Regions from separate parts of the Crossiella cryophila genome, predicted to be linked through region 4. Evidence: riboswitches for the same ligand, from Rfam matches in the RefSeq annotation. Region 4 holds a riboswitch; each other region holds the start of a gene.
What was found. A riboswitch is a leader RNA that binds a small molecule or an ion and turns the genes downstream of it on or off. The one in region 4 is predicted to bind cobalamin.
Positions count from the first base shown of each region.

Region 1: another riboswitch for cobalamin. It lies ahead of HNR67_RS33330 (CbtB domain-containing protein); the one in region 4 lies ahead of cobN (cobaltochelatase subunit CobN).
Region 2: another riboswitch for cobalamin. It lies ahead of metE (5-methyltetrahydropteroyltriglutamate--homocysteine S-methyltransferase); the one in region 4 lies ahead of cobN (cobaltochelatase subunit CobN).
Region 3: another riboswitch for cobalamin. It lies ahead of HNR67_RS21005 (ribonucleoside-diphosphate reductase subunit alpha); the one in region 4 lies ahead of cobN (cobaltochelatase subunit CobN).

Region 1 is NZ_JACHMH010000001.1:7,783,775-7,791,559, reverse strand. Features, by position in the region: gene HNR67_RS33360 (FHA domain-containing protein) at 1-613, shown strand, start outside; gene HNR67_RS33355 (M24 family metallopeptidase) at 683-1,516, shown strand; gene HNR67_RS33350 (SDR family oxidoreductase) at 1,513-3,246, shown strand; gene HNR67_RS33345 (metal-dependent hydrolase) at 3,278-4,150, shown strand; gene HNR67_RS33340 (PDR/VanB family oxidoreductase) at 4,150-5,181, shown strand; gene HNR67_RS33335 (TetR/AcrR family transcriptional regulator) at 5,243-5,854, shown strand; cobalamin riboswitch at 5,982-6,158, shown strand; gene HNR67_RS33330 (CbtB domain-containing protein) at 6,182-6,379, shown strand; gene HNR67_RS33325 (CbtA family protein) at 6,394-7,143, shown strand; gene HNR67_RS33320 (class I SAM-dependent methyltransferase) at 7,203-7,785, shown strand, end outside.
Region 2 is NZ_JACHMH010000001.1:5,273,359-5,281,143, forward strand. Features, by position in the region: gene HNR67_RS23205 (short-chain fatty acyl-CoA regulator family protein) at 1-820, opposite strand, end outside; gene aceA (isocitrate lyase) at 966-2,234, shown strand; gene aceB (malate synthase A) at 2,267-3,829, shown strand; gene rraA (ribonuclease E activity regulator RraA) at 3,826-4,323, shown strand; gene metE (5-methyltetrahydropteroyltriglutamate--homocysteine S-methyltransferase) at 4,389-6,623, opposite strand; cobalamin riboswitch at 6,743-6,949, opposite strand; gene cobF (precorrin-6A synthase (deacetylating)) at 6,989-7,765, opposite strand.
Region 3 is NZ_JACHMH010000001.1:4,688,378-4,696,162, forward strand. Features, by position in the region: gene HNR67_RS20995 (hypothetical protein) at 1-762, opposite strand, end outside; gene HNR67_RS21000 (ribonucleotide-diphosphate reductase subunit beta) at 827-1,903, opposite strand; gene HNR67_RS21005 (ribonucleoside-diphosphate reductase subunit alpha) at 1,900-4,728, opposite strand; cobalamin riboswitch at 5,016-5,252, opposite strand; gene HNR67_RS21010 (NADPH:quinone oxidoreductase family protein) at 5,360-6,346, shown strand; gene HNR67_RS21015 (LysR family transcriptional regulator) at 6,346-7,269, shown strand; gene HNR67_RS21020 (DUF1579 family protein) at 7,337-7,785, shown strand, end outside.
Region 4 is NZ_JACHMH010000001.1:8,928,905-8,936,689, reverse strand. Features, by position in the region: gene HNR67_RS38240 (precorrin-8X methylmutase) at 1-114, opposite strand, end outside; gene HNR67_RS38235 (hypothetical protein) at 111-1,226, opposite strand; cobalamin riboswitch at 1,233-1,366, shown strand; gene cobN (cobaltochelatase subunit CobN) at 1,402-5,007, shown strand; gene HNR67_RS38225 (PIG-L family deacetylase) at 5,099-7,042, shown strand; gene HNR67_RS38220 (helix-turn-helix domain-containing protein) at 7,047-7,785, opposite strand, start outside.

The sequences.
Region 1 (7,785 bases), 1.1 Mb from region 4:
CGGCGAGGACGACGTACAGGTCAGCAGACGGCACGGGTTGCTGACCAGGCGATTCGGTCAGTGGTGGGTGGGCAACACCGGCCGGTTGCCGATCCGGTTCCCCGGTGCGCTGCTGCTGTGCGGCGGGGAGGACGAGGTCCCGCTGACCGAGGGCTACACCCCGCTGTTCATCCGCGGCGCGCGCAACCGGGAACACCTCCTCGAGGTCTACGTGGCCGGTGCGGACGGTGGCAGGCCCGCGCCCAAACACGGTGAGCCGACCCGGCCGCCGCGCACCTGGGTGCTGCGGCCGGAGGAGAAGCTGATGCTGGTCGTGCTCGGCCAGCGCTACCTGCTGCACGACGCCCGGCCACAGCCGATGTCCCGCCAGCACACCGCCGAGGTGCTGGCCACCCTGCAGCCCAGGGCCGGCTGGACGCTCAAGCGGGTCGAGCACATGGTCACCGAGGTGCGGGCCCGGCTGTCCGCCGGGGGAGTGGCCGGGCTGACCAAGGCCGAGGTGGGCGAACCGGTGGGCAACGCGCTCAACGACAACCTGCTGCGCGAGCTGGTGCTCTCCACCACGCTGGTGCCGCCGGACCTGGGCCTGATGGACGATCCGTCCCCGCTCTGACCCGGTTTCCGCGCGTCTACCGACCGGTCGGTAGACGCGCGCTATTGACAGAATGTCTAACATGACATCATGTCTCACAACGGAGTGCTGGAGACAGCCGACCTGACCGGGTTCCGGGAGCTGCAACAACTCGCCTACGCGGGCGCCCAGGCCGTGGCGGCCACCCTGGAACCAGGGGTGACCGAGCGGGAGGCCGCGCGGCGGCTGCGTGAGTGGCTCACCGAACGCGGGGTACAGGACTGGTTCCACACCCCGTTCGCCTGGTTCGGCGACCGCACCGCCTTCCGCGGTTTCCGGGTGCCCACCCAGTTCTTCCCGAGCAACCGGCGGCTGTCCGCGAACATGCCGTTCATCCTGGACTGCGCCCCGGTGCGGGACGGCTACGTCGCCGACATCGGCTACGCCGGCTGCCTCGGCCACAACCCGATCTTCGAGCGACTCCGCGACGACCTGGCCGCCTACCGCGCACTGATCGTGGAGCAGGTCCGCGCCGGAGACACCCTGCGCGACATCTACCGCGCGGTCGACGCGCTGAGCGCCAGGCAGGGCTACGACAACCGGCACCGCGTCTACCCGGGCCGGGTGATCGCGCACCAGGTCGGCAAGGTCAACTCCCGGCTGCCGAAGTTCATCGTGGCCGGGTTCGGCGTCCGCTCCCTGCAGACCCTGTTCGGGGACCTGCTGGTCGAGCGCCTGCATCACCGGTCCCCGTTGTGGGCCAACGGCGAGATCTCCAACCACCCCGCCACCCCCGGCCTGTGGGCGGTGGAACCGCACATCGGCTTCCGCGGGGTGGGCGTGAAGTTCGAGGAGATCCTGGTGGTCACCGACACCGACGCGTACTGGCTCGACGACGACCTCCCGCACGTCCGGCACTGGCAGGGGAAGGCGGAAACCCGATGACACGGTTCGTCCAAGGCGACGGGGTCCAGCTCGCCGTGCGCGAATGGGGCGACCCGGCCGCGCCGACCGTCCTGTGTGTACACGGCTACCCCGACGACAGTTCGGTGTGGACCGACGTCGCGATCCGGCTCGCCGAGCGCTTCCACGTGGTCACCTACGATGTGCGCGGCGCGGGTGCCTCGGACAAACCCAAGGCGCGCAAGGACTATCTGCTCGACCGGCTCACCGCCGACCTGGCCGCGGTGCTCGACGCGGTCAGCCCCGACCGGCCGGTGCACCTGCTCGCGCACGACTGGGGCTCGATCCAGGCCTGGCACGCCGTCACCGATCCCGAGTTGAAGTCGAGGTTCCGTTCCTACACCTCGATCTCCGGCCCCTGCCTGGACCACGCGGGCCACTGGATCCGCGAGCGGGTCCGCAGGCCCAGCCCGCGACGGCTGCGGGAACTGGTGCAGCAGCTGGTGTTCTCCGGCTACATCGGCTTTTTCCAGCTCCCGCTACTGCCCGAACTCGCCTGGCGCACCGGCCTGCTGCCCAAGGTGATGGGCCGCCTGGTCAAGCTCGGCGACGGCGTGCCGCTGCCGCCACCGGCCACCGTCGACGGTGTGCACGGACTCCAGCTCTACCGCGCCAACATGGCGCCGCGCTTCGCCAAGCCGGTCCAGCGGCACACCGACGTGCCGGTGCAGGTGCTCGCCCCGACCCGCGACCCCTTCGTGAGCACCTCGGTGCAGACCGACATCGCGCGCTGGGTCAGTGATCTGCGGGTGCGCCGGATCGCCGGCGGGCACTGGCTGCCGCGCAGCCGACCGGAGGTCATCGCCCGCTGCGTCACCGAGTTCGCCGAACACCTCGACGGCGCGCCGGAAACCCGTGCGCTGCGCCGGACCCGCCCGCTGCGGCCTAAGCAGCGCTGGGCCGACCACCTGGTGCTGGTCACCGGTGCGGGCAGCGGCATCGGCCGGGAGACCGCACTGGCCTTCGCCGAACACGGCGCCGACGTTGTTGTGTCCGATGTGGACGGTGAGTCGGCCGCGCGCACCGCCGAGCTGGCCGAGTTGTTCGGGATCAGCGCCAGCGCGCACACCGTGGACGTGGCCGACGAGAAGGCCATGATCGCCTTCGCCGAGGAGGTCCGGCGCGGCCGCGGCGTGCCGGACGTGGTGATCAACAACGCCGGGATCGGCATGGCCGGGGCGTTGCTGGACACCAGCACCCAGGACTGGCAGCGGGTCATCGACGTCAACCTGTGGGGTGTCATCCACGGCTCCCGCATCTTCGCCGACCAACTGGTCGAGAGAGGCGAGGGCGGGCACCTGGTCAACATCGCCTCCGCCGCGGCCTACCTGCACTCGCGCACCCTGCCCGCCTACGCCACCACCAAGTCCGCGGTGCTCACCCTGACCCAGTGCCTGCGCGCCGAACTCGCCCCGCACCGGATCGGCGTCACCGCGGTCTGCCCCGGCATCGTCAACACCAACATCACCCGCAGCACCCGGTTCGTCGGCCTCGACGACCGAGGGCAGGAACAGGCCCGCGCCAGCACCTCCGCGTTGTACCGCAGGCGGAACTACCCGCCATCGAAGGTGGCGCGGGCCATCCTGCTGGCCGTGCACCAGGACAAGCCGATCGCGCCGGTGACCCCCGAGGCGCATGCCGGACTGCTGCTCTCCCGGCTGACCCCCGGCCTGCTGCGCGCCGCCGCCCGCTACGACCTCACCCCGCACTGATCCACCGGAACCCTGATCACCGGAGCGTCCGATGAGCCACGAGCAACCCGACCGGCTGGTCCTCACCCCGCGAGACGTGCACTTCGACTGGTCCAAGACCCCGCTGCACTGGGTGCCGGGGGAGCCGTTCACCACGCACATCCTCAACGTCACCCACCTGCTGCTGCCCGAGGGTGAACGCTGGTTCGTCCGGGTCTTCCAGCAGGCGCTGCCACTGATCCGGGACGCCGAACTGCGCGAGCAGGTGATCGGCTTCGTCGGGCAGGAGGCGGTGCACGCCGAAGCCCACCAGGGCGCCCAGGAACACCTGCGGGAACAGGGGATCGACCCGGATCCGTACGTGCGGCAGTTGGAGTGGATCTTCGGCCGGATCCTCGGCGACCGGGACCTGGACGCGCGCGGGCAGCGGGCCTGGCTGATCGAACGGCTGGCCTACGTGGCCGCGGTGGAACACGTCACCGCCTTCCTCGGGCAGTGGGTCCTGGATGCCCGCGGCCTGGACCGGGCAGGCCTCGACCCGACCATGCTGGACCTGCTGCGCTGGCACGGGGCCGAGGAGGTCGAGCACCGCTCGGTCGCCTTCGACCTGTACCAGCACATCGACGGCAGCTACCTGCGGCGACTGCGCGCGATGGCCGTCGTCGCGCCCGCGCTGACGCTGTGCTGGGTGCGCGGCCTGCGCTACCTGATGCAGGCCGACCCGGTGCTGCGCGGGCAGGTCAAGTCGAGTTGGCGGGATGTGCCGCGCAGTGCCCGGCGCGGCCTGCTGCCCGGCTACGGATCGTTGCTGCGCAAGCTGTCCACCTTCCTGCGCCGCTCCTACCACCCCTCCCAGGAGGGCTCCACCGCCCGTGCCGTGGCCTACCTGGCGACCTCGCCGGCGGCCAGGGCCGCGGAGCACTGATGACTCGCCAGGACACCCCGCCGCACCCCATCGGCGCCGGTCCCGACCGACTGGTCGGTTGGGCGGCGCGCGCGATGGACGGCTACATCCGGCTGCTGCGCCGCGGCGGGGCCGCCGAAAGGCCGGTCGAGCCACCGCGGCGGGTGCGGATCGCCGAGGTCAGGGCCGAGGCCGAGGACGTGGTCAGCCTGCGTCTGGTCGCCGTCGACCGGGTCCAGCTGCCCGCCTGGCAGCCCGGCCACCACCTGGACGTGCACCTGCCCTCGGGCAAGCGACGGCAGTACTCGCTGTGCGGGGACCCTACCGACCGTTCGGTCGGCTACCGGATCGCGGTGCGCCGGATCGCCGACGGCGGTGGCGGCTCGCGCGAGGTGCACGAACTGCGTGCCGGGGACGAACTGGGCATCCGTGGCCCGCGCAACGCCTTCCCGTTCGTGCGTGCCCCGCGGTACCTGTTCCTGGCCGGTGGCATCGGGATCACCCCGATCCTGCCGATGGTGCACGCCGCCGCCATGGCGGGTGCGGACTGGCGACTTGTCTACAGTGGACGGTCGCGGGCCAGCCTGCCGTTCCTGGCCGAGCTGGCCCGCTACGGCGACCGGGTGCGGGTGCACGCCGACGACGAGCACGGCGGCCCACCCACCGCGGCGGACCTGGTCGACCCCGGCGACTCGGTGCTCTACTGCTGCGGCCCGCCACCCATGCTGGCCGCGGTCAAACAGGCCGTCCCGGTGCGCAGGCCGCTCTACAGCGAACGCTTCAGCCCGCCGCCGATCCTGGGCGGCGCGCCCTTCGAGGTCGAACTGCGCCGCACCGGCGTCACCGTGCCGGTGCCGGCCGAGGTCTCCGCGCTGACCGCGATCCGCGCCGTGCTGCCCGACGTCGGCTACTCCTGCCAGCAGGGTTTCTGCGGCACCTGCCGGGTCCGGGTGCTCGACGGCGAAGTGGACCGCGTCCATCCGGCCGACGAACCGGACCAGGCGCGCATCTGCGTGACCCGCGGGCGCACCCGGCTCACCCTGGATCTGTGATGATGAACCGGACATGACTGAACTGACCGAGACCAGCGGCCAGCCCCGGCGCAAACGGCGGATGTCCCCGGCCGAACGCCGCGAGGACCTCATCGGCGCCGCACTGGAGCTGTACAGCAGCCGGGCGCCGGAACTGGTGTCGATCGAGGACATCATCACCCACGCCGACGTGTCCAGAGCACTGTTCTACCGCTACTTCGGCAGCCTGCGCGAGGTGCACGTGGCCGCGCTGCGCACCGCGGTGGACGAGCTGGTGGACCGGCTGACCCGGCGCGAGCCCGGCACGCTGATCGATCAGCTCCGCTACGCCCTCGGCGTGTTCGTCGACGTCGCCGACACCTACGCCACCGCCTACATCGCGTTGCTGCGCAGTGGATCCGTGGTCGCCACCAGGGACACCGACACGCTGGTCGACGAGGTCCGGCACGTCGCGGTGCGGGAGATCCTGGACGTCACCGGGGTCACCGAGCCGAGCCCGTTCATGCTGCTGACCCTGCGCTGCTGGGTCGCGGTGGTCGAGGGCACCCTGCTGATCTGGTTGCAGGACCGCGATCACAGCCGTGAGGAACTGATCGACTGGTTGATCGACCAGCTGGCCGCGATGACCGCGGCCACCGCCACCCGCGACCCCGTCACCGCCGCACTGCTGACCCGGATCGCCCCGGACGTCTGATCGCCCCCACCCCGGGATCCAGCAGGTGAACGTCTGGGCGCGACGAAAGTTCCGCGCAATGCCGTATCGCCACCTGATTGTGATCCTGATGACCCGTTCAGAGCTGGCTGCGCCGCTGGCGGGTGGCCTACGGTCACTGGGCCGCAGTGTTCGGGAAGCCGGTGCGAATCCGGCGTGGTCCTCGCCACTGTGACCGGGGAAGTCCCGTCTCGATCAAGGCCACTGGCCGGTTCGCCGGCTGGGAAGGCAGGAGACGTGGCCATGATCCGGGAGCCAGGAGACCGGCTGCGGCGCGCACGGAACCGTCCACGAGGTATGGAGGAGAACATGTCGGCATCCGCCGCGTCCCCCGATCGACCGACCGCCATCGCGGTGCCAGCCTGGTCCTGGCTGGTCGCCGCGGCCGCGCTGATCGTCCTGTACGTCCTGTTGCAGGAGAACGGTCTGCTGCTGGCGCACAGCTCCGAGCTGATCCACGAGTTCGCGCACGACGGGCGCCACGCGCTCGGCGTTCCGTGCCACTGAACGGGGACCCGCAGATGACTAGTCCCACCTTCGGGTCCACGCTGCTCCGCGGCGGGCTGGCCGGCGTGATCGCCGGGCTGGCAGGCGCCGCGGTGCAGTACTTCCTGACCGAGATCCCCCTGGAGGCCGCACTCGCCGTGGAGGAGGCCCGCCCGGCCGAACCCTCGGCGGGCGACCACCACGAGGAGCTGTTCGACCGGGGCACCCAGCTCGTCGGCGGGCTGCTGGCCACCGTGGTGATCGGGCTGGCCATCGGCCTGGTCTTCGCGGTCGCCTTCGCGCGGCTGCGCCACCGGCTGCCCGGCCGGGCCGACCTGGACCGCGCGTTGCTGCTGGGCGGGGTCGGGTTCCTGACGATCTCCTTGCTGCCCGGCCTGAAGTACCCGGCCAACCCGCCCGGCGTCGGCGATCCGTCCACTGTGGAGGAACGCACGCTGCTGTACCTGGCGGTCATCGTCGCGGGCCTGGTGCTGGCCAACCTGGCGCCGTGGTTCAACCGTTTCCTGGCCCGCAAGGGTCTTGACCGCTCGGTCCGGCTCGTGCTGACCGGACTGTCCACTGTGGTCCTGCTGGCGCTGGTGGTCATCCTGCTGCCCGCCAACAACGACCCGATCCCGGCGGACATCCCGGCCCCGCTGCTCTGGCAGTTCCGGCTGTACTCGCTGATCCAGCTGGCCACCCTGTGGACGGTGCTGGCCAGTGTGTTCGGCCTGCTGCTGGACCGTCAGCTGCGCAAGGCTGACACGCAGGCGCTGGCCGCATAGCATCAACGGGCCGGGGCCGCGGGGCGAGGAGCCCGCGGCCCCGGCCCTATGCTTGCCCGGTGAGCACCGCACAACAACGCTGGGCCCGGCAGCTCGCGGACTGGGCCATCCCGGCGCACGTGCTGGCCGGGGCCGCCGAATCGCCGTGGGTGTTGCCGCGTCAGGTGTTCCGCCGCCGCGCCGCCGCCCAGCTCGCCGCACCCGCCGGGGCCACCCACGACCAGGCCAGGGCCGCGCTGGCGGAATCCGGGTCGCTGCTGGACATCGGCGCCGGGGCCGGGGCGAGCAGCCTGCCGTTGCTGGCCGCCGGGCTGGTCACCGGGTTCACCGCGGTGGACGCCGACGCCGACCTGCTCGCCGCCTGCGTTGAGAGCGCGGAATCCCTCGGCGTGCCAACGCGCGGGCTGCGCGGCCGCTGGCCGGATCTGGCCATGCGGGCCGGGGCCGCCGATGTGGTGGTGTGCGGCAACGTGGTGTTCAACGTGCCCGACCTCGCCCCGTTCATCGCCGCCCTCACCGCGGCCGCCCGGCGCGAGGTGGTGCTGGAGACCGCGACCCGGCACCCGCTGATCGACCTCAACCCGCTGTGGCGGCACTTCCACGGCATCACCCGCCCAGAGGGCCCCACCGCCGATGATCTGC
Region 2 (7,785 bases), 3.7 Mb from region 4:
GGTAGGGCATCACCAGCGCGGCCGCGGCGTAGCGGGCCAGGCCGACCCGGATCAGCGAGCGGACCGGGCCCTCGGGCTCGGCGCTGTCCCGGACAATGGCGTCCAGTGAATCGCCGAATTCGAGTAACGCGATTTGGGTGGCCATCCGGAAAGCCTGCTGGCCAGGTCGCATGTTCAGCGAAAGGCTGAGTGTCCTGGTGGCCGGATCGAAGTGGTGCAATTCACCTGCCGAACCCTTATGAGCTACATCACCCACCATGGTGCGCACGTGCACACCGTGCTTGTCGGCCAGTCTGGCGGTCAGCGCGGCGCGCACCTCGCCGGGCCGGATGCCGATCACCCCGGCCACCTGCTCGGCCGCGTCGTCCAGGCTGGGGAAGTGGTTGGCGTAGGTGTAGAAGAAGTCGCGGACCCGCTCGTGCGCGCCGATCACCGACTCCACCGCGCGGTCCCCGGCGAGCAGGCCGAGCTGCTCGTCCAGGTGCTGGTTGCGCCGGTGCAACGCGATCACCGCCTTGGCCAGCTCAGGCCGGGAAGTGGCGAGTTCCCGCAGGTCATCGGCTGAAACCTCGGCCGAGGACAGGGCCTCGCGCAGTTCGGCGAACAGCCGCGCGGAGTCCTGGGCGGCGAAGAAGGAGGCGTCAACGCCGAAGGTCTCGGTGATCTTGAGCAGCACCGGAACGGTCAGCGGCCGGGAGTCGTGCTCGATCTGGTTGAGGTAACTCGGCGAGATGCCCAGCGAGCGCGCGAGGTCGACCTGGTTCAGCCCCCGCTCCTCGCGCAGCCTGCGCACCCTGCCGCCGACGAAGGTCTTGGCCATCCCGCACCTCCAGTGATGACCAGCCTAGGGCCTGCTGGCTAATTCCCGAATTCGCAAGATTCGCAGAATCGCCGTTGAAGATTTTCAGAAATTGGCAGATTGCGGATCTCGACCGGTGCGGTGAATTCCTGCCAATGTCCTCGACATGTTGAGCGCGAAGCAGATCGCTGAGAACTGGGCCACCGACCCCCGCTGGGCCGGCATCGAGCGCACGCACACCGCCGAGGACGTGGTCCGGCTGCGTGGCAGCGTGGTCGAGGAGCACACCCTGGCCCGGCTGGGCGCGCAGCGGCTGTGGGAGCTGCTGCACACCGAGGACTACATCAACTCCCTCGGCGCGCTGACCGGCAACCAGGCCGTGCAGCAGGTCAGGGCCGGCCTCAAGGCCATCTACCTCTCCGGCTGGCAGGTCGCCGCGGACGCCAACCTGTCCGGCCAGACCTACCCGGACCAGAGCCTCTACCCGGCCAACTCGGTGCCGCAGGTGGTGCGCCGGATCAACAACGCGCTGCTGCGCGCCGACCAGATCAGCCACGCCGAGAACGAGCCGAACGCCCCGCACTGGCTGGCCCCGATCGTGGCCGACGCCGAGGCCGGTTTCGGCGGCCCGCTCAACGCCTTCGAGCTGATGAAGGGCATGATCGCCGCTGGCGCGGCAGGCGTGCACTGGGAGGACCAGCTCGCCTCGGAGAAGAAGTGCGGCCACCTGGGCGGCAAGGTGCTCATCCCCACCGGCCAGCACGTGCGCACGCTGACCTCGGCCCGGCTGGCCGCCGACATCGCCGGCGTGCCCACGCTGGTGATCGCCCGCACCGACGCCGAGGCCGCCAACCTGATCACCAGTGACGTGGACGAGCGGGATCAGCCCTACGTCACCGGCGAGCGCACCGCGGAGGGTTTCTACCGGGTGCGCAACGGGATCGAGCCCTGCATCGCCCGCGGCCTGGCCTACGCCCCGCACTCCGACCTGCTGTGGATGGAGACCGGCACGCCGGACCTGGAGGTGGCCCGCCGCTTCGCCGAGGCCATCAAGTCGCAGTACCCGGACCAGCTGCTGGCCTACAACTGCTCGCCCTCGTTCAACTGGCGCCGTCACCTCGACGACGCCACCATCGCCAAGTTCCAGCGCGAACTCGGCCACATGGGCTACAAGTTCCAGTTCATCACCCTCGCCGGGTTCCACGCGCTCAACCACTCCATGTTCGACCTGGCCAAGGGCTACGCGGCCACCGGCATGACCGCGTATGTGGAGCTGCAGGAGCGCGAGTTCGCCGCCGAGGCCGAGGGCTACACCGCGACCAAGCACCAGCGCGAGGTCGGCACCGGCTACTTCGACCTGGTCAGCACCGCGATCAACCCGGCGGCCTCGACCACCGCGCTGGCCGAGTCCACCGAAGCCGCCCAGTTCGCCTGAGTCCCCGTCCCAGAGACCGCAGAGGAGGCATCGTGCCCAGCAGAGTCCAGCTCACCGGCCCGTGGGGCGAGCGGTTCGAGGAGGTCCTGACGCCGGAGGCGATCGAGTTCGTGGTGCGGCTGGACGACCGGTTCGCCGGCCGCCGCGCCGAACTGCTCGCCGCGCGGCGGGAACGGCGGGAGTTCTTCGCCGAGGGCGGGCTGCCCGACTTCCTGCCGGAGACCAGGGCGATCCGTGAGGACCCGACCTGGCGGGTGGCCCAGCCCGCGCCGGGCCTGCGCGATCGCCGGGTGGAGATCACCGGGCCGCCGGAGCGCAAGATGGCGATCAACGCGCTCAACTCCGGCGCGAAGGTGTGGATGGCCGATTTCGAGGACGCCACCGCGCCCACCTGGGCCAACATCGTCACCGGTCAGCTCAACCTGATCGACGCGATCGAGCGGCGGATCGACTTCACCGCCGAGGGCGGCAAGCACTACGCCCTCGGCGCGGAAGTGGCCACCATCGTGGTGCGGCCGCGTGGCTGGCACCTGGTGGACAAGCACGTGGTGGTGGAGGGCAGGCCGATCTCGGCCAGCCTGCTCGACTTCGGCCTCTACCTCTTCCACTGCGGGCAGCGGCAGATCGAGCGCGGCCACGGCCCGTACTTCTACCTGCCCAAGCTGGAAAGCCACCTCGAAGCGCGGCTGTGGAACGACGTCTTCACCTACGCCCAGCGGGAACTCGGCATCCCGCAGGGCACCATCCGGGCCACCGTGCTGATCGAGACCAGCACCGCGGCCTTCGAGATGGAGGAGATCCTCTACGAGCTGCGCGAGCACAGCGCCGGGCTCAACGCGGGCCGCTGGGACTACATCTTCAGTGTCATCAAGAACTTCGGCCACCGCCCGGAGTTCGTGCTGCCCGACCGCGGCCAGGTGACCATGACGGTGCCGTTCATGCGCGCCTACACCGAACTGCTGGTGCGCACCTGCCACCAGCGCGGCGCGCACGCCATCGGCGGCATGGCCGCCTTCATCCCCAGCCGGGACGCCGAATCCAACACCGTGGTGCTGGAGAAGGTGCGCGAGGACAAGGAACGCGAGGCCGGGGACGGCTTCGACGGCTCCTGGGTGGCCCACCCCGGCCTGGTCCCGGTGTGCGCGAAGGCGTTCGGCCAGCCCGACCAGCTCGACCGGCAGCGCCCGGACGTCACGGTCACCGCGACCGAGTTGCTGGCCGTGGACCGCACCCCCGGCCGGGTCACCGAGGCGGGGCTGCGCGGCAACATCTCCGTTGCGGCGCAGTACTTCCAGGCCTGGCTGGACGGGACAGGGGCGGCCTCCATCGGGGGCCTGATGGAGGACGCGGCCACCGCCGAGATCGCGCGTTGCCAGGTGTGGCAGTGGCTCTACCACATCACCCCGCTGGCCGAGGGCGGCATGGTCAGCGAGGAACTGGTGCAGGCCATGCTGGACAAGGAGTTGCTGGAGATCCGGCCGGAACGCCGGGACGCGGTGCGCGCCTTGTTCACCGCGAACGCGCTGGCGGAGCGGCCGCCGTCGTTCTTCACCACCACGGCCTACGCCGGTCACCTGGCGGTGCGCGCGTCATGAGCACCGCCACGACGAAGACCTTCGCCACCGCCGATCTGGCCGACCGGGAGGGCGACGCGGTGCGCAGCTGCGACACCCAGTTCCGCCAGTTCGGCGGCAGGCTGGTCTTCGCCGGGCCGGTCCGCACGGTCTCCTGCTTACAGGACAACGCATTGCTGAAAGCGGTGCTGTCCGAGCCGGGGGATGGCCGGGTGCTGGTGGTCGACGGCGGCGGGTCCACGCACACCGCGCTGGTCGGCGATCTTATCGCGGAACTGGCCCGGCGCAACGGCTGGCGCGGCCTGCTCGTGCACGGGGCGGTCCGGGATGCCGCGGTGCTGCGCACCCTGGACATCGGGATCAAGGCACTGGGCACGAATCCACGGCGCAGCGCCAAAACCGGGGCCGGGCAGGTGGACGTGCCGGTGGAGTTCGGCGGGATCACCTTCTGCCCCGGCGATTTCCTGGTCAGCGACCACGACGGCGTGGTCGTGCTGGACCACCCGCCCGTCTAGGGATCGGGCGGGTCGGCGCGTGGTGCGCGGGATGTCTCCCCCGCGCACCACGCGCTTTTTCGTTGTCAGACCAGGGTTTCGCGGACCTTGCGGGCCGCGGTGACCAGGTGCCGCAGGGCGGGCTCGACCTCGGCGTAACCGCGGGTCTTCAGCCCGCAGTCCGGGTTGATCCACAGCCGCTTGGGCGGCACCGCGGCGGCCGCGGCCGCGACCAGGTCGGTGACCTCGTCCTGTCCGGGCACCCGCGGGGAGTGGATGTCGTAGACACCCGGACCAACGCCGCGGCTGAAGCCGGTGGCGCGCAGGTCTTCCAGGACCTCCATCTTGGACCGGGCGGCCTCGATGGTGGTCACGTCCGCGCCGAGGCCGTCGATGGCGTCGATGACCTCGCTGAACTCCGAGTAGCACAGGTGCGTGTGGATCTGGGTGGCCGGCGCGGCCCCGGCGACGGCGAGCTGGAAGGAGCCCACCGACCACTCGAGGTACTCCGGCTGGTCGGCCGCGTGCAGCGGCAGCAGCTCGCGCAGCGCGGGCTCGTCGACCTGGATGATCTGGATGCCCGCGGCCTCCAGGTCGGCGATCTCATCGCGCAGCGCCAGTGCCACCTGGTCGGCGGTCTGGCCAAGCGGCTGGTCATCGCGGACGAAGGACCAGGCCAGGATGGTCACCGGGCCGGTCAGCATGCCCTTGACCGGCTTGCTGGTCAGCGACTGGGCGTAGGTGGCCCAGTCCACGGTGATCGGCTTGGGCCGGGTGACGTCGCCGTGGATGATCGGCGGCCGCACGCAGCGCGAGCCGTAGGACTGCACCCAGCCGAGTTCGGTGGAGGCGAAGCCGTCCAGGTGCTCGGCGAAGTACTGCACCATGTCGTTGCGCTCGGGCTCACCGTGCACCAGCACGTCCAGGCCGATGTCCTCCTGGAGCTTGATCACCCGGGCGATCTCGGCGCGCATCCGCTCGTCGTACTGCGCCTGGGTGAGGTCCCCGGTGCGCAGCCCGGCCCGCGCGGTGCGGATCTCGCCGGTCTGCGGGAAGGAACCGATGGTGGTGGTGGCCAGCGGCGGCAGACCAAGGCTGGCGTCCTGGGCGGCGGCCCGCTCGGCGTAGGGCGCGCGCAGGCGATCCGCGGGCTGCAACGCGGCGACCTTGGCGCGCACCGCGTCGTCCCGGCGCGGCTCGGCGGTGGGCTGGACGGCCTCGTCGGCCCACTCACCGGTGGCGCCCTCACGGAGCGCGCGGCCCAGCAGCACGACCTCGCGCACCTTCTGCCTGGCGAAGGCCAGCCGGGAGCGGACCTCCGGCTCCAGACCGGTCTCGGCGTCCAGGTCATAGGGCACGTGCAGCAGCGTGGAGGAGGTGCCGACCACGACCTCGTCGGCCGCGCCCAGCAGCGAGACCGCCTTGGCCAGCGCCGCGCGCAGGTCCGCGCGCCACACGTTGCGGCCGTCGATCACACCGGCGACCAGGGTCTTGCCGCGCAGCGCCGGAACGCTGGCGATGCCCTCGGTGGTACCGGCCACCAGGTCGACCGCGATGGCCTCGATGTCGGTGCCCGCCAGCACCGGCAGTGCCGGGCCGAGCGGGCCGTAGAAGCCGGTGACCAGCAGCTTCGGCCGGTTCGGCACCGCGGCCAGGCGCTCGTAGGCGCGGCCCAGCGCGGCCAGCTCCTCCTCGGTGCGGTCCGCGGCGAAACCGGGCTCGTCGAACTGCACCCAGGACACGCCCTCGGCGGCCAGCGCGCCGAGCAGCTCCACGTAGACCGCGAGCAGGTCGTCCAGCCGGGCCAGCGGGTCAGCGCCCTTGGCCAGCAGCAGGAAGGTGACCGGGCCGAGCAGCACCGGGCGGGTGTCCACACCCAGCGCCTTGGCCTCCCGGTACTCCTCGATCGGCTTGCCACCGGCCAGGAAGAACACGGTGTCCTGGTCGATCTCGGGCACCAGGTAGTGGTAGTTGGTGTCGAACCACTTCGTCATCTCCAGCGGCGGCACCTCATCGGTGCCCCGCGCGGCGGCGAAGTAGGTGTCCAGGTCGTTGTCCTGGCGGTAGCGCGCAGGGACCGCGCCGACCAGGGCCGCGGTGTCCAGCACCTGGTCGTAGAAGGAGAACGTGTTGGAGGGGACCGAATCCAGCCCCGCGTCGTGCAGTTCCAGCCAGGTGGAAGTGCGCAACTCCTTGGCGGTGGCGAGCAGGGCGTCGCGGCCGATGCGGCCCGCCCAGTACTGCTCCACCGCGCGCTTGAGTTCCCGGCGCGGACCGATCCGCGGATAGCCCAGGACGGTGGCGCCGATACCGCTGGTCACAAGCTCTCTCCTCGCGAGCGTGCAGGAGTCCGGATTGATCCCAGGGCACGCCGGCGGGCGGCACGAGGCCGCGTCCGCACAAGCCCACCCGAGAGGCTTCCGGACCACCGTGAACCCGGCGGGCTCACGGACCAGTGGCAGGTCTTCGGACTCACGGGCGCCGTGCTCGCTCCTACCGGCCGTCGCTTCCCACGCTCGCGCGCAGTGCTTGATGACGGCTTTCGTTCCCGTTCACCGCTGCGGGGCAGTCCCGGATTCGCACCGGGTTCCCTCTTGCCTCGCCAAGCCGTTCAACGGCCGGGCGAACCACCAGCCTCGCGAGCGTAGCGCACCGTGGGAGCAACGCTCAGGATCTGGGATTTTCCTTAGACTCCACCGGCAGAACGGCGCAGCAGGTAGGAGTCCATGATCCACCCCTTGGCGTCCCTGGCACGTTGCCTGCTCGCCACGATCTGTTCGGCCACCGCCACCAGCGGTCCGGCGATCAGGATCTCGTCCGCGGTGCCCACGTAGGCGCCCCAATGGATGGTCGCGCCCGGTTCGTCAAGGTGTTCGAGGAAGGTGTTGTGTGCGTCGAGCATCACCAGCACATCGTCCACGCCCTCGGGCCAGCCGTCGGCGAGCCGGCGTCCGGTGGTGATCTGCACCGCACCGGCGATCTGGTTGAAGGTGATCCGGTGCCGGGCGGCCAGCGCGGACAGGCTGCTGATCCCCGGCCGCACCCGCACCTCGAAGTCCGCGCCCCCGGCCAGCACCCCCTCGACCACCGCGATGATGCTGTCGTAGAGCGCCGGATCGCCCCACACCAGGAACGCCCCGGTCTCGGTCGGCCCCAGGTGCTCGGCGATCAACTCGGCACACAGCTCGACCCGCCGCGCCCGCCAGTCCGCCACCGCCTCGACATACCCGTCGCCGTCCCGCCGCCGGGGCGGGTCCTCGACCCGAGCCACCCGGTAGCCGCCGCCGGGCACGTGGGTGTCCAGGATGACCTGGCGCAGGTCCGAGAGTTCGCGCGCCTGCCCGGCCTTGTCCAGGAAGAACACCACATCGGCGCGCCGCAGCGCGTCCACCGCCTCCACCGTGATCTGCCCCGGATCGCCCGCCCCGATCCCGACCACCTCGACCACCCGCCGCACCCGCACCCCGTTCCTCGCCGTTCCCA
Region 3 (7,785 bases), 4.2 Mb from region 4:
AACGGGATGATCCTGCCGCCAGGAATTTTGCTCGACCTGCGACTCGTTGGCCAGCACTCCCACCTTCTGCGACGTGCCGTCTGCGTCCTGTGCGGTGTCGTCAGCCTGGCCGGCTGGCTGACGTGGCTTGTTGCGAGGAACGAACAGATCCACGGTGATCTCCTGTTCGTTCGCATATGCCCAGCTCATGACGAACGGATGATCCTGGTGGTACTGGGACCACCTCAGAAGCTCATCGAGACGTCTCAGATTGGCAGCCAACGCCCTCGACGGCGCCTTCCGGTAACGTCCCCTGGCCTCGCCGGCGAGTCGACGTTTGGGCCAGCCGAACAGCAGATCTGGCTTGATTCCTGGCTTCCGGTAGGATCTGCCCGGCCCGATCGGCAACGCGTCGAGATGATGCAGGGAGCCCCGGCGATGCCAACGGCCGCTGGCCTCCACCGCGGCGGTGAGCATGGCCAGTCCCAGCGACTCCACCACGAAGTGTCGAATGTGATGAGAGCTGGTTCGTGTCACATCCGGACGGAGTCGCAGCGGTCCGTCCAGGGGAGTGTCCAAATAGGACAGAAGAATCCGGGCTTCAGGGAAGTAGCTGTCGAACCGGGCTGGGCAGGATGTGGCCAGTGTGTTGATTCGGACCAGGCGAGCGATGTTGATGTCGATCTTGCGGGTTCGCGGCCTCAGCTCGGCCGAAATTCCTTCTACCCCAACCAGCTTGGGATCGACGGTCCAGACGAAGTCACGCAAGGTAACCGAGGCCATGGCATCAGGTTAGCTGCGTGTGGGGTCGCCGCGACCGCAGCCGTGGCGACCCCACACGATCAGGTCAGTCCCAGTCGAGCGCGCCACCGGTCTGGTACTCGATGACCCTGGTCTCGAAGAAGTTCTTCTCCTTCTTCAGATCCATCATCTCCGACATCCACGGGAACGGGTTGTCCGCCTCCGGGAACACCGGGGTCAGGCCGATCTGGGCGCAGCGCCGGTTGGTGATGAAGTGCATGTACTGCTCGCACAGCTCGGAGTTGAGGCCGAGCAGGCCGTTGGGCATGGTGTCGCGGCCGTAGGCCACTTCCAGCTCGCAGGCCTCGCGGAGCATGGTGCGGATCTCGGCCTGGAACGCCTCGGTCCACAGGTGCGGGTTCTCGATCTTGATCTGGTTGATCGCGTCGATGCCGAAGTTCAGGTGGATCGACTCATCGCGCAGGATGTACTGGTACTGCTCGGCGATGCCGACCATCTTGTTCCGGCGGCCAAGAGACAGGATCTGGGCGAAGCCGGTGTAGAACCACATGCCCTCGAAGACCACGTAGAAGGCGACCAGGTCCCGCAGGAACGCCTGGTCCTTCTCCGGGGTGCCGGTGCTGAACTCCGGGTCCTCCAGGTTCTGCGTGTACTGCAGCGCCCACGCGGCCTTGTCCGTGATGGACGGGACCTCGCGGTACATGTTGAACAGCTCGCCCTCGTCCAGGCCGAGCGATTCGCAGATGTACTGGAAGGTGTGGGTGTGCACGGCCTCCTCGAAGGCCTGGCGCAGCAGGTACTGGCGGCACTCCGGGTTGGTCAGGTGGCGGTACACCGCGAGCACGATGTTGTTGGCCACCAGGGACTCCGAGGTGGCGAAGAAGCCCAGGTTGCGCTTGATCGCCCGGCGCTCGTCGTCGGTGAGCCCGGTCGGGGACTTCCACAGGGCGATGTCGGCCTGCATGGAGACCTCGGTGGGCATCCAGTGGTTGTTGCAGCCGGCGAGGTACTTGTCCCACGCCCAGTTGTACTTCAGCGGCAGCAGCTGGTTGACGTCGGCGCGACAGTTGATCATCGCCTTGTCGTCCACGCTGACCCGGCCGCCACTGCGGTCGATCTGGCCGAGGCCGGTGGCGTCCACGGAGGGTTCAAGGGCGGTCACTGGCAGGCCTCGCAGTCCGGGTCGGTGATGGAGCAGGCCAGCGCCTCGGCGGCCTGGGCGGCGGCGGGGGAGACCGCGGCCGGGGCGGGCTCGGGCGCCACCAGCACGGGGGAGACGGCGTTGAGCTTGCCGTCGGTGCCGCGCAGGGTGGACTTCTCCACGTGCGTGGCGCTCTGCGCGCGCAGGTAGTACGTGGTCTTCAGGCCGCGCAGCCAGGCCAGCTGGTAGAGCGAGTCCAGCTTCTTGCCGCTGGGCTTGGCCATGTAGAGGTTGAGCGACTGGGCCTGGTCGATCCACTTCTGCCGCCGCGCCGCCGCCTCGATCAGCCATTCGCTGTCCAGCTCGAACGCGGTGGCGTACAAGGACTTCAGCTCGGCCGGGATGCGCTCGATGGCGCCGAGGCTGCCGTCGAAGTACTTCAGGTCGCCGATCATGACCTCATCCCACAGCCCGCGCTCCTTCAGCTCGCGCACCAGCTGCGGGTTGACCACGGTGAAGTCGCCGGACATGTTCGACTTCACGTACAGGTTGCGGTACAGCGGTTCGATCGACTGGTTGACCCCGGTGATGTTGGCGATGGTCGCGGTCGGCGCGATCGCCATCACGTTGGAGTTGCGCATGCCGACCTCGACCACGCGCGCCCGCAGCGTGTCCCAGTCCAAAGTGGACGAACGGTCCACCGCGAGGTCGCCTGCCCGGTTGTCGGCCAGGATCTGCACCGAGTCGATCGGCAGGATCCCCTTGCTCCACAGCGAACCGGGGAAGGACTCGTACGCGCCGCGCTCGGCGGCCAGCTCGGCCGAGGCCGAGATCGCGTAGTAGGAGATCTCCTCCATGCTGCGGTCGGCGAACTCCACCGCGCCCGGCGAGGCCATCGGCAGGCGCAGCGCGTAGAGCGCGTCCTGGAAGCCCATCAGGCCAAGGCCGACCGGACGGTGCCGCATGTTGGACCGGCGCGCCTCGGGGATGGTGTAGAAGTTGACGTCGATCACGTTGTCCAGCATGCGGACCGCGGTGCGCACGGTCTTCTCCAGCCGGGCGTGGTCGATGCCGTCGGCGGTGATGTGCTGGGCCAGGTTGACCGAGCCGAGGTTGCACACCGCGACCTCGTCGATCGTGGTGTTCAGGGTGATCTCGGTGCACAGGTTCGAGGAGTGCACCACACCCGAGTGCTGCTGCGGGGAACGCAGGTTGCACGGGTCCTTGAAGGTGATCCACGGGTGACCGGTCTCGAACAGCATGGTCAGCATGCGCCGCCACAGGTCCTTGGCCTGCACCCGGCGGAACACCCGGATCTCGCCGCGGTCGGCGGCCGCCTCGTACTCGGCGTACTTGCGGGAGAACTCCAGGCCGTAGGCGTCGTGCAGGTCCGGGACCTCGTCCGGGGAGAACAGCGTCCACTGGCCGTCGGCGCGCACCCGGCGCAGGAACTCATCCGGCACCCAGTTCGCGGTGTTCATGTCGTGCGTGCGCCGCCGGTCGTCGCCGGTGTTCTTGCGCAGGTCGAGGAATTCCTCGACGTCGATGTGCCAGGTCTCCAGGTAGGCGCAGACCGCGCCCTTGCGCTTGCCGCCCTGGTTGACCGCGACCGCCGTGTCGTTGGCGATCTTGAGGAACGGCACCACGCCCTGGGACTTGCCGTTGGTGCCCTTGATGTGCGCGCCGATACCGCGCACCGGGGTCCAGTCGTTGCCCAGCCCGCCGGCGTACTTGGACAGCAGCGCGTTGTTGCTGATGCCGTGGAAGATCCCCTCCAGGTCATCGCCGACCGTGGTGAGGAAGCAGGAGGACAGCTGCGAGCGGGTGGTGCCCGCGTTGAACAGCGTGGGGGTGGAGCACATGAAGTCGAAGCTGGAGATCAGGTCGTAGAACTCGATCGCCCGCGCCTCGCGGTCGTCCTCGCGCAGCGCCAGGCCCATGGCCACCCGCATGAAGAAGGCCTGCGGCAGCTCGTAGCGGACCTCGTCGCTGTGCAACAGGTACCGGTCGTAGAGGGTCTGCATGCCGAGGAACTGGAACTGCAGGTCGCGGTCGGCGACCAGGGCCGCGCCCAGGCGCTCCAGGTCGAACTTGGCCAGTTCGGTGTCGAGCTGGTCCAGCTCAACGCCGCGGCGGATGAACTCGGCGAAGTAGACCGGGTACTGCTCGGTCATCTGCGCGTGGCTGGCCACCCGCTCCTCGCCCGCGAGGAAGCCGAGGGCCTCACCGCGTGCCTTGTCCAGCAGCAGCCGGGCGCTGACGTAGGAGTAGTTCGGGTCGTTCTCGACCATGGTGCGCGCGGCCATCACCGGCGCCACGCTCAGCTCGGCCGGGCTGATCCCGTTGTACAGGTTGCGCATGGTCTCGGCGAGCACGGTCTCCGCGGAGACCGCGGTCAGCCCGGCGCAGGACTCCTGGATCACCAGCGCGAGCCGCGCGGTGTCCAGCGGGGCCAGCGTGCCGTCGGCCTGACGCACCGAGAACTGCGGCGCGGCCTTGGGCGTGGACTCCGCGCGGGCCTTGGTGTGCTCCTCGCGGTAGAGCACGTAAGCGCGGGCGACCTTCTGGTGCCCGGCCCGCATGAGGGTCAGTTCGACCTGGTCCTGGATCTGCTCGATGTGCAGCGGCCGGTCCGGACCGGCGTGCCGCAACAGAGCCTGTTCCACCGACTGGGTCAGCTCGGCGATCTGTTCCCGTACGCGCGGCGAGGCGCCGGCGTCGGTGCCCTCCACGGCCAGCCAGGCCTTGGTCATCGCGACCGAGATCTTGCCCGACTCGAACGGGGACACCGCGCCGTTGCGGCGGATCACCGTGACCGCGCCCGGCGCGATCTCTGGCGAATGCACTGACACGAAAGCTGCTCCAAAATGTGTGCTGGGCGGACGAGGGCAGCGCCGGGCGACCGAGCACCCGGGTGCGGGTTCGGTTGCCGTCGCTGGGGAAGCTTGGTGAGGCGTTAGCTCTGAGGCTCGCTACAGCTCGCAGGCGATGCGGTCATACAGGTCGTCTCTCCTCGCGAGCGTCGGCGCCGATGGGCCGCGGAGTCAGAGGCAGGCGAGGGCCGACCGGGGCGCTGGTACGCCGCTCAGTCGTCCGCTCGGCCTTCCCACGAGACCGCGAACCGGGCACACCGTCGGTGCGCCCGCTGACGGCAGGTCTTCGGACTCGTGGGCGTGCCGGCCGAGGCCGGTCTCCTACTGGCCGTCGCTTCCCGGACCGTGGCGTCCAGTGCTGTACCGGCTCGATCGCTCGGCCGGTGACGGCGGTCGTTCCCACTCACCGCTGCGGGGCAGTCCCGGAGTCGCACCGGGTTCCCTGTTGCCTCACCGGGCGTTTGCGTGCCCGGTGAACCATCAGCGGAACGGATACTACATGTAGGGGTCCCCCGCGCAAGCGCGCCCAATATGGCCGTGTTTTGCGTGTCGTGCAGACATGACACGATGGGGGCTGACCGATCACGGTGCGTGGAGGTGTGTAGTGCGGGCATGGCGGGTGCACGAGCTGGGCGAGCCGCGGGATGTGCTCAAGCTGGACGAGGTTCCGGACCCGGTGGCAGGCCCCGGCCAGCTGCTGGTGAAGGTCCGGGCGACCGCGCTGAACTTCCCGGACGTGCTGATCTGCCGTGGTCAGTACCAGGTTCGCCCGCCACTGCCGTTCACACCGGGGGTCGAGCTTTGCGGTGAAGTGGTCGCGCTCGGTGAGGGCGCGACCGGCTGGTCGGTCGGCGATCGCGTCATCGCCACCCCCGCGCCGCCCAACGGCGGACTTGCCGAATACGTCACAGTCAACGCGAACGAGGTGATCCCGGCGCCGGAGTCCCTCGACGACGCGCAGGCCGCCGGGTTCCACATCGCCTACCAGACCGGCTGGTTCGGCCTGCGCCGCCGGGCGGAGCTGGCCGAGGGCGAGACCCTGCTCGTGCACGCGGCCGCAGGCGGGGTCGGCAGCGCGGCCATCCAGCTGGGCAAGGCAGCGGGCGCCACGGTGATCGGCGTGGTCGGCGGCGCGCGCAAGGCCGAGGTGGCCAAGCAGCTGGGCGCGGACCTGGTGATCGACCGCAAGCAGGAGGACGTGATCGCCACGGTGAAGGAGTTCACCGGCGGCCGCGGCGTGGACGTGGTCTACGACCCGGTCGGCGGCGACTCCTTCCGCGCCTCCACCAAGGTCATCGCCTTCGAGGGCCGGATCGTCATCGTCGGCTTCGCCAGCGGCGAGATCCCCAGCGCGGCGATGAACCACGCCCTGGTCAAGAACTACTCGCTGCTGGGCCTGCACTGGGGCCTGTACACGCACAAGGACCCGGCCTCGGTCCGCCAGGCGAGCCTGGAACTGGCCGCACTGGCCGATCAGGGCCTGCTCGACCCGCTGGTCGGCGAGCGGCTGCCACTGGCCGAGGCGCCAGCTGGCCTGCAACGACTCGCCGACGGCGACTCCGTCGGCCGGGTCGTGGTCACGATGGACTGATGGAGTTACGCGAGATCGAGGCTTTCCTGGTGCTGGCCGAGGAACTCCACTTCGGCCGCACCGCGGCTCGCCTGCACCTGACCCAGGGGCGGGTGAGCCAGACGATCCGGGCCCTGGAGCGGGAGATCGGCGGCACGCTGTTCGAGCGGACCAGCCGCTCGGTCCGGCTCACCGGGCTGGGCGAGGAGTTCCTCACCGGCGCCAGGGCCGGGCACGAGCAGCTGCTGAGCACCCTGCGCGCGTGCCAGGTGCTCGCGCGCGGGGTCAACGGCACGCTGCGGGTGGGTTATCACCCGTCGATGGGCCTGGACTTCGTCACCGGACTGGTGCGGGCCTTCGAGGCCAGGCACCCGCGGTGCGCGATCCGGCTCAACGCCACCGAGATCGGCCCGGACCTGCTGCCGGTCTTCGCCGGCGCGCAGGTGGTGCTCACCTGGTCCCCGGGTGACCCGGAACTGTTGCGGGACACCGGACTCGGCGTCGGACCGGTGCTGGCCAAACATGCACGGGCACTGGTCACCCCGGCCGATCACCCACTGGCCCGCGGCGAGTCCATCTGCGTCGAGGACCTGGCCGGGCACCTGCTGTGCAACCCCACCAACTCCGCGCCGCCCGCGCACCGGGCCGCCTGGACCCCGGTGGTCACCCCCTCCGGCCGCCCGATCCCACAGACCTCCGATGACCTGTGCACGCTGACCGGCAAGACCAGCATGCTGGTCGACGACGCGCTGATCCTGGTCGCCCGCGGCATCGGCCTGCACTGCTCGGTGGCCGGGGTGCTGGACCGGATGCCGTTCCCCGGCCTGGTCGCGGTGCCGATCAGGGACCTGCCGCCGATGCTGGCCGTCCCGGTGTGGCAACAGGACTCGGCCGAGGTCCGGGCCTTCGTGGACCTGGCCGCCGAGTACTCGCCGATCGATTAGCCCGGCTAATCGGAACCATTGATGATCGACTGTTGTTCCGGCTGACCGCCGATCACAGACTTCCCCCGTGCTCACCAGACTTCTCGCGACCACCGTCGCACTGACCCTGACCCTGCTCGCCTCCTGCGCCTCCGCCCCGGCCAGCCCCGAGGTGCCCACCCTGGTCCGCAACGGCCTGCCCGGCCCGGCACACCAGCGCCTGCAACCGCTCATCGGTGAGTGGGAGGTGGAGATGCGCACCTTCATCGCCGGCGGCACCCCGGAGAAACCGTTGGTGGCCAAGGACGTCAAGGGCACCCGCCGCTGGGTGGAGGGCACCGGCGGCCGCCACCTCCAGGAGGAGCTGACCGGCACCTTCAACGGCGGCCCGTACTACCGGCTCGGCTGGCTGGCGCACGCGAACATGGCCAAGCAGTACGAGTTCGTCACCATCGACGCGCTCAACGCGGCCATGATGAGCTACCACGGCCCCTCCGACAACGGCTCGGCCGAGCTGAACATGACGGGTGAGTTCGT
Region 4 (7,785 bases):
CCGCACCGCCACCCGCGCCACATCCGGCGGTAACCCGGCCAGGTCGGCCTCGGCGCGGATGGTGGCGAAGGAGCGGCGGTAGATCTCCTTGCCGTCCTTGATGTACTCGGTCACTGCTGCTTCCTCCGGGCCGCGTCGATCGCCGCTGCCGTGTCCTCGTGCCGTTGTCCGTCGACCAGGTAACCGTCCGCGGTGGCCAGCACGTCGATCGCGCCGCGCGGCCGCCCGCACCGCCGGGCGCAACCCGACCAGTGCACCGGCCCGCCGGGCAAGCCGAGGTGCCGCACCGCGTCGGCGCGCACGTCGGCCAGGGATTTGGCGCAGCCGGGGCGGCCGGTGCAGGCGGTGACCGCGTGCCATGGCGAGTCAGGATCGGTGATCAGCCCGTGTCCCAACGTGATCGTCCGCGGCAGCACCAGACCGCGCCACGGCGTCAGCCGCACCCGCTCCGCCGCGAGCAGCGCGCCGGACTGGTCCGAGTCCAACCGCCCCAGCGGCGCACCCACGACCAGGCGCCCGTCCGGCAGCGGACCAGGGGGCAGCGGTCGCGACGCGCGCACCGGCACCCGATCCGCGGACACCGGCCCGCCGAGCCGTCGAGTGATCTCCGCGACACCGCCGTCGATCTCGGCCAGCCGCCAGGCCGTGCCGCCGTGCTCGGCCCGCACCGCCAGGAACGCCAGGGCCGCCCGCAGCACCGCCTCCACCGGGTCGGCCACCCGCAGCCCCGAATCGGCCCCGGCCAGCAACAACACCCAGGAAGACCCAACCCGGTCCAGGCCGATATCCGCACCCAGCCCGCTCACCACGCCGCCGTCGTCCACGACTACCAGGAACCGGCCGGGCAACCCGGCCAACTCCGCCCGCGAACACAACGCGGCATCGATCGAGTCCACCAGATCCTGGTTGTCCGCCAGCGGCGCGGCCACGATGTTCCGCATCCGCTCATGGGTCAGCGAGGGCAGCAACCCGGCCTCGGCCAGCCGCGCCCCCAACTCGACCTCAGCCCCCGCCGCGAGCCCTCTGAGCTGCACGTTCGCCCGCGAGGTCAGCTCAAGCGACCCGTCCCCCAGCTCGATCGCCGCGGTCCGTAGCACCGCCAGCCGGGCCGCCGACAGCGTGCCGCCCGGTACCCGGACGCGGGCCAGACCGCCATCCGCCGCCGGGTGCACCTCGACCGCGCCGGGACAGGCGTCCGGGCGCTGGCGATGTGGCGAAGCGGGCACTCGCGGGATGCTACGCGGCAGGTAGGGTCGCCTCGAACGGTGAACCACGGAGGAAGCCGGTGTGAGTCCGGCGCGGTCCCGCCACTGTCACCGGGTGCGAGCCCGGGAGCCAGACACTCCGCTCACCGTCCCCGACCGTCATGGGGCGCGGACCCCGAGGGATGTGGAGCCACGCGTGATCCTGCTGCTGTCGACCTCTGACACCGACCTGCTGTCGGCTCGCGCCAGCGAGGCCGACTACCGACTCGGCAACCCGGCCCGGCTGCTCGTGGACGACCTGCCCGCCCTGGTCGAGGGCGTGGACCTGGTCGTGGTGCGCATCCTCGGCGGCCGCCGGATGTGGGAAGAGGGCCTGGACTGGCTGCTCGCCGGACCCCGACCGGTCGTCGTGCTCGGCGGTGAACAGGCCCCGGACGCCCAGCTCATGGAGCTGTCCACGGTGCCGGGTGGCGTCTGCGCCGAGGCGCACGCCTACCTCGCGCACGGCGGCGCGGCCAACCTGGCCGAACTGCACAACTTCCTCTCCGACACCGTGCTGCTCACCGGTCTCGGCTTCGCCGCGCCGCAGCCCACCCCCACCTGGGGCGTGCTGGCGCGCGAGGCCCGGACCACCAGCGGACCGGTGGTCGCGGTGCTCTACTACCGGGCCCACCACGTGGCCGGGAACACCGCCTTCGTCGAGGCGCTCAGCAGTGCGATCGAGGACGCGGGCGGTCAGGCGCTGCCGGTGTTCTGCTCCTCGCTGCGCACCGCCGAACCCGAACTGCTCGCCGAACTCGGCAAGGCCGACGCGCTCGTGGTGACCGTGCTGGCCGCCGGGGGCACCAAACCGGCCGCAGCCTCCGCCGGTGGCGAGGACGACGCCTGGGACGTCGGCGCGCTGGCCGCGCTGGATGTGCCGATCCTGCAAGGGCTCTGCCTCACCTCCAGCCGGGAGAGCTGGGCCGCCAACGACGACGGACTGTCCCCTTTGGACACCGCGACCCAGGTGGCCATCCCCGAGTTCGACGGCCGGATCATCACCGTCCCGTTCTCCTTCAAGGAGATCGACCCGGACGGCCTCACCGTGTACGTGGCAGACCCGGAACGCGCCGCCAGGGTGGCCGGGATCGCGGTCAAGCACGCCCAGCTGCGGCACATCCCGGCCGCCGACCGGCGGATCGCGCTGATGCTCTCGGCCTACCCGACCAAGCACTCCCGGATCGGCAACGCGGTCGGCCTGGACACCCCGGCCAGCGTGGTCAAACTGCTGGCCGCGTTGCGCGACAACGGTTATGACATCGGCCCGGCCGAGGGCGATGGCGCACTGCCCGGGGTGGCCGAGCTGGACGGCGACGCGCTGATCCACGCGCTGATCGCGGCAGGCGGCCAGGACGAGAACTGGCTCACCGAGACCCAGCTCTCCGGCAACCCGGTGCGGATCAGCGCGGCCAAGTACCGCGAGTTCTACGACACCCTGCCCGCCGACTTCCGCGAGGAACTCGAAGGCCACTGGGGTGCCGCGCCCGGCGAACTGTTCGTCGACCGCGGCCAGGACCCCGAGGGCGAGATCGTCCTCGCCGCGCTGACCGCGGGCAACGTGGTCGTCATGGTGCAGCCGCCGCGCGGCTTCGGCGAGAACCCGATCGCCATCTACCACGACCCGGACCTGCCGCCCAGCCACCACTACCTGGCCGCCTACCGCTGGCTGGCCGAGGAGTTCGGCGCGCACGCCATGGTGCACGTCGGCAAGCACGGCAACCTGGAATGGCTGCCCGGCAAGACCGTCGGCATGTCCGCCAGCTGCGGCACCGACGCGGCGCTCGGCGACATCCCGCTGATCTACCCGTTCCTGGTCAACGACCCCGGCGAGGGCACCCAGGCCAAGCGCAGGGCGCACGCCACCCTGGTCGACCACCTGGTGCCGCCGATGACCCGCGCGGACAGCTACGGCGACATCGCCCGCCTGGAACAGCTCCTGGACGAGCACTCCAACATCGCCGCCATGGACCCGGCCAAGCTGCCGGCCATCCGGGCGCAGATCTGGACCCTCATCCAGGCCGCCAAGCTCGACCACGACCTCGGCCTGGACGACCGGCCGCACGACGCGGAGTTCGACGACTTCCTGCTGCACGTCGACGGCTGGCTGTGCGAGGTCAAGGACGTGCAGATCCGGGACGGCCTGCACATCCTGGGCGCCGCGCCGGAGGGTGAGGCCCGGATCAACCTGGTGCTGGCCATGATCCAGGCCCGGCAGATGTGGGCCGGACAGGTCGCCGCGCTGCCCGGCATCCGGGAGGCGTTGGGGCTCAACGAGGACGGCTCCGCCTCCCGCACCGAGACCGACGCCATCGAGGCGCTGGCCCGCGAACTGGTCACCGCGATGGACGCCGGCGGCTGGGTCCAGGGCAGTGCCACCGAGGTGGTGCGTTCGGTGCTGGACAAGGACAACGAGGACGTGGCCAAGGTCCTGGAGTTCGCCGCCGCCGAGGTGGTGCCCAGGCTGGCCCGCACCACCGACGAACTCGGCCACCTGCTGCACGCCCTCGACGGCGGTTACGTGCCGGCCGGGCCGAGCGGATCACCGTTGCGCGGCCTGGTGAACGTGCTGCCCACCGGCCGCAACTTCTACTCCGTCGACCCCAAGGCCGTGCCCAGCCGGCTCGCCTGGGAGACCGGGCAGGCCATGGCCGACTCACTGCTGGACCGCTACCGCAAGGACACCGGCGAATGGCCGCCCTCGGTCGGCCTGTCCGTGTGGGGCACCAGCGCCATGCGCACGGCCGGTGACGACATCGCCGAGGTCCTCGCCCTGCTGGGCGTGCGGCCGGTGTGGGACGACCAGTCCCGCCGGGTCACCGGGCTCGAGGTGATCGACCTGGCCGAACTGGGCCGCCCGCGGATCGACGTCACGGTGCGCATCTCCGGGTTCTTCCGGGACGCCTTCCCGCACGTGGTCGCCCTGCTCGACGACGCCGTCCGGCTGGTCGCCGCCCTGGACGAGCCCGCCGAGCAGAACTTCGTGCGCGCGCACGCCGAGGCGGACAAGGCCGAGCACGGCGACGACCGCCGCGCCACCATGCGCATCTTCGGCTCCAAGCCGGGCGCCTACGGGGCCGGGCTGCTGCCGCTGATCGACAGCAAGAACTGGCGCGACGACGCCGACCTGGCCGAGGTGTACGCGGTCTGGGGCGGCTACGCCTACGGCCGCGAACTCGACGGGCAGCCCGCCCGCGGTGACATGGAATCGGCGTACAAGCGGATCGCGGTGGCCGCCAAGAACGTGGACACCCGTGAGCACGACATCGCCGACTCCGACGACTACTTCCAGTACCACGGCGGCATGGTGGCCACCGTCCGCGCGCTCACCGGCAAGGCCCCCGCCGCCTACATCGGCGACAGCACCCGGCCGGACGCGGTGCGCACCCGGACCCTCAACGAGGAGGTCTCCCGGGTCTTCCGGGCCAGGGTGGTCAACCCGCGCTGGCTGTCCGCGATGCGCCGCCACGGCTACAAGGGCGCCTTCGAGATGGCCGCCACCGTGGACTACCTCTTCGGCTACGACGCCACCACCGGGGTCGTGGCGGACTGGATGTACGAGAAGCTCGCCGAGAGCTACGTGCTCGACGAGGAGAACCACAAGTTCCTCACCGAGGCCAACCCGTGGGCGCTGCACGGCATCGCCGAGCGGTTGCTGGAGGCGGTGGAGCGCAAGCTGTGGGAGAGCCCGGAACAGGCCACCCTGGACGCGCTGCGCGAGGCCTACCTCGCTACTGAAGGCGAACTCGAGGGCGACAGCTAGATTCGGTCGTGTGACAACTGGGGAGAACTTGCGGAGGCCGCGCACGGGTGGACCGTGCGCGGCCGTTGCATTCGGGGGCCACCACCTGCACGTGGTGGCGCATCAGGACGACGACATCCTGTTCATGAACCCGGACCTGGCCAACGCGATCACCGCGCGGCTGCCGGTCACCACCGTGTACCTCACCGCGGGCGAGGGCTACGCGAAACCGAGTCCCGAACCGGACATCCCGGCGCCAACCTGTCGTCCAGGGTACAAATTGGACCGTGAGCAGTACTCGGCCTGCCGCAACGACGGGGCCCGCGCCGCCTACGCGCTGATGCTCGGTTTTCCCGACGCGACCTCGGCGGACTGGCGGACCGAGGCGCTGACCGTCAACGGCCCCAACGGGTTGCGCCGCCAGGTCGAGTTCAGCCGGGCTGAGCGGGACGGCCGGGTGGTCAACCTGATCTTCGTGAACCTGCCCGAATGGGCCGACAAGCACGCCGACACCAAGGCCGATCCGGCCGATCCGACCGGCAACGCGGCCTCGCTGTTCCACCTCTGGCAGGACAACAGCCGCCGGGTCACCGTCCTCCCGGCCGGCAGTCCGGTGCGGACGCGGCAGAGTTACGACCGTGAGGACCTGATCAACCTGCTGATCGGGCTGTGCCAACGGTTCCGGCCCACCGTGGTCCGGGTGCAGGACCCGGAACCCGACCTCCGGCACGGCGCGGCGGACCGGCTGCACGACCATCGCGACCACGTCAGCGGCGCCCGGCTGGCCATCCTGGCGATGCGCCGCCTGCCGGACACCCAGCGCGTTCAGGTGATCACCTACCGCGGCTACAACATCCAGCACGGCCCGGTGAACCTGGACGCCGGTCAGCAGCGGGACAAGGACGAGCAGTTCGCCGCCTACGCCCACTTCGACCAGCAGATCACCAACACCGCCGGGTACCGCGGCTGGCCGCAACGGCTGTATCACCGGTACTGGGGCGGCACGAACTGGGTGGCGCGCACCGCGTCCGGGCGGTTGCAGGCGTTCGCGGTGCACAGCGGCGGCCTGCGCACCTGGTGGCAGGACGGCGGATCCGGCTGGCTTGGCCCGCGCGACCTGGGTGACCCCGGCGGTCCGCTGGCGCCCGCGGTGGCGGTGGCGCGGGACGCGGACGGTCGGCTCCGGGTGTTCGCGCTGCGCCTGGACACCTTCCAGGTGGTCTGCCTGACCCAGCAGCGGCCGGACGGCGACTGGCCGCGGCGGTGGGCGAACCTGGGCAACCCGCACGGGAAGTCCAGGCGGGCCAGGCAGATCGGCCAGCCCGTTGTCGCCAGCGCGGCCGATGGCGGATTCCAGGTGTTCACGCAGAACGGCGACGGCGGCCTCAGCACCCGGACCGTCGACGGCTGGCAGGACCTGGGCGGCGGACCCGGAGTGCAGGACGGCCTGGCCGCGATCACCGATTCGCGCGGCCGGATCGAGGTCTTCGCACTCGCCGTGGAGACCGGGTCCGGGGTGCTCAAACGTTGGCATCAAAGCGAATCCGGCGCCGCCTTCCGGCTCGACCCGGACTTCCCCGGCCTGGAACCCGCCGGACCGCCCACGGTCGCGCGCAGCGCCGACGGCACCCTGGACGTGGTGTACCGCCTGGCGGGCGAGCACGCGGGCAAGATCGGCCACACCTGGCAGACCGGCACCGGCGAGTGGATCGGCAAACCGGAGATCCTGGACGGCCACGGCGGCGTCGGCCCGGTCGCCGCGGCCAGCGCACCGCACCCGAGGCACGGGATCGCCGAGACCCCGTCACCGCGGATCACCTTGTGCGCCACCAATCGCGACGGCGGGGTGAGCGCCACCCGGCAGTCCGCCCCCGACCTGGGCTACCTGGACTGGACCGACCTCGGCGGCCTGGTCGTGCACCAGCCCGCGATCGCGGTCGACCCTGGTGGCCGCACCCACCTGTTCGCCGTGTCCGGAGACGGGAAACTGGTGCACCGCAGTCAGATCGAGCCGGGAGGAGACGCGCCGTACACCGGCTGGACCCGGCTCGGCTGAGTGCTCAGTCCGTGTTGTCCCGCAGCCGCCGCAGCATCAGCGCCAGCCGCAGCCGGAACCGGCCGTCGGGCGTGGTCACCGGGAAGCCCAGTTCGGTCTCGGCCTGCGCCAGCCGGGCGGTGACCGAACTGTGGTGGCGGTGCAGCGCGTACCCGGCCTTGCGCACCGAATCGTGCCCGCACACCGCGGACAGGATCAGCAGCAGGTCCGGCGCGGCCGCCAGCCGGTCCAGCGCGCGCACGTCCGGGATCCGGCCGATCTCCTCGGCCCGCAACCCTTCGGCGACCGCGGCGAGCGAACCCAGCCGCTCCCACCAGCACACCGGCGGATCCCAGGACAGCGCCCCGGCCAGCCGCACCGCGAGCCGTGCCTGCCGCCAGGACTGTCTGGCGTCCATCGCGGCCACCTCGCCACCCACCCCGACCCGGGTCGGCGCCCGCACCGCGGCCAGCTCGGGCGGTCCGGCCAGCAACACCGCCCGGGACCGGCCCAGCGGCGCGGACCAGCCACCCAGTTCCACCGAACCGTCGGCCACCGCCAGCACCCGCACCCTGGCGCCGGGCGTCAGCCCCAGCAGGTGCAGTGCCCTGGACCGCTCGGCCTCCCCGGCCCGCTCCGCCAGCACCAGCTCCACCAGCGCCGGATCACCCAGCTCGGGCAGGGTGCCGCGGGCCAGCGCCAGCTCGGCGGCGATCGCGAACCGTTCGAGGACCATGTCATCCAGGGGCAGTTCCGGCCCGGTC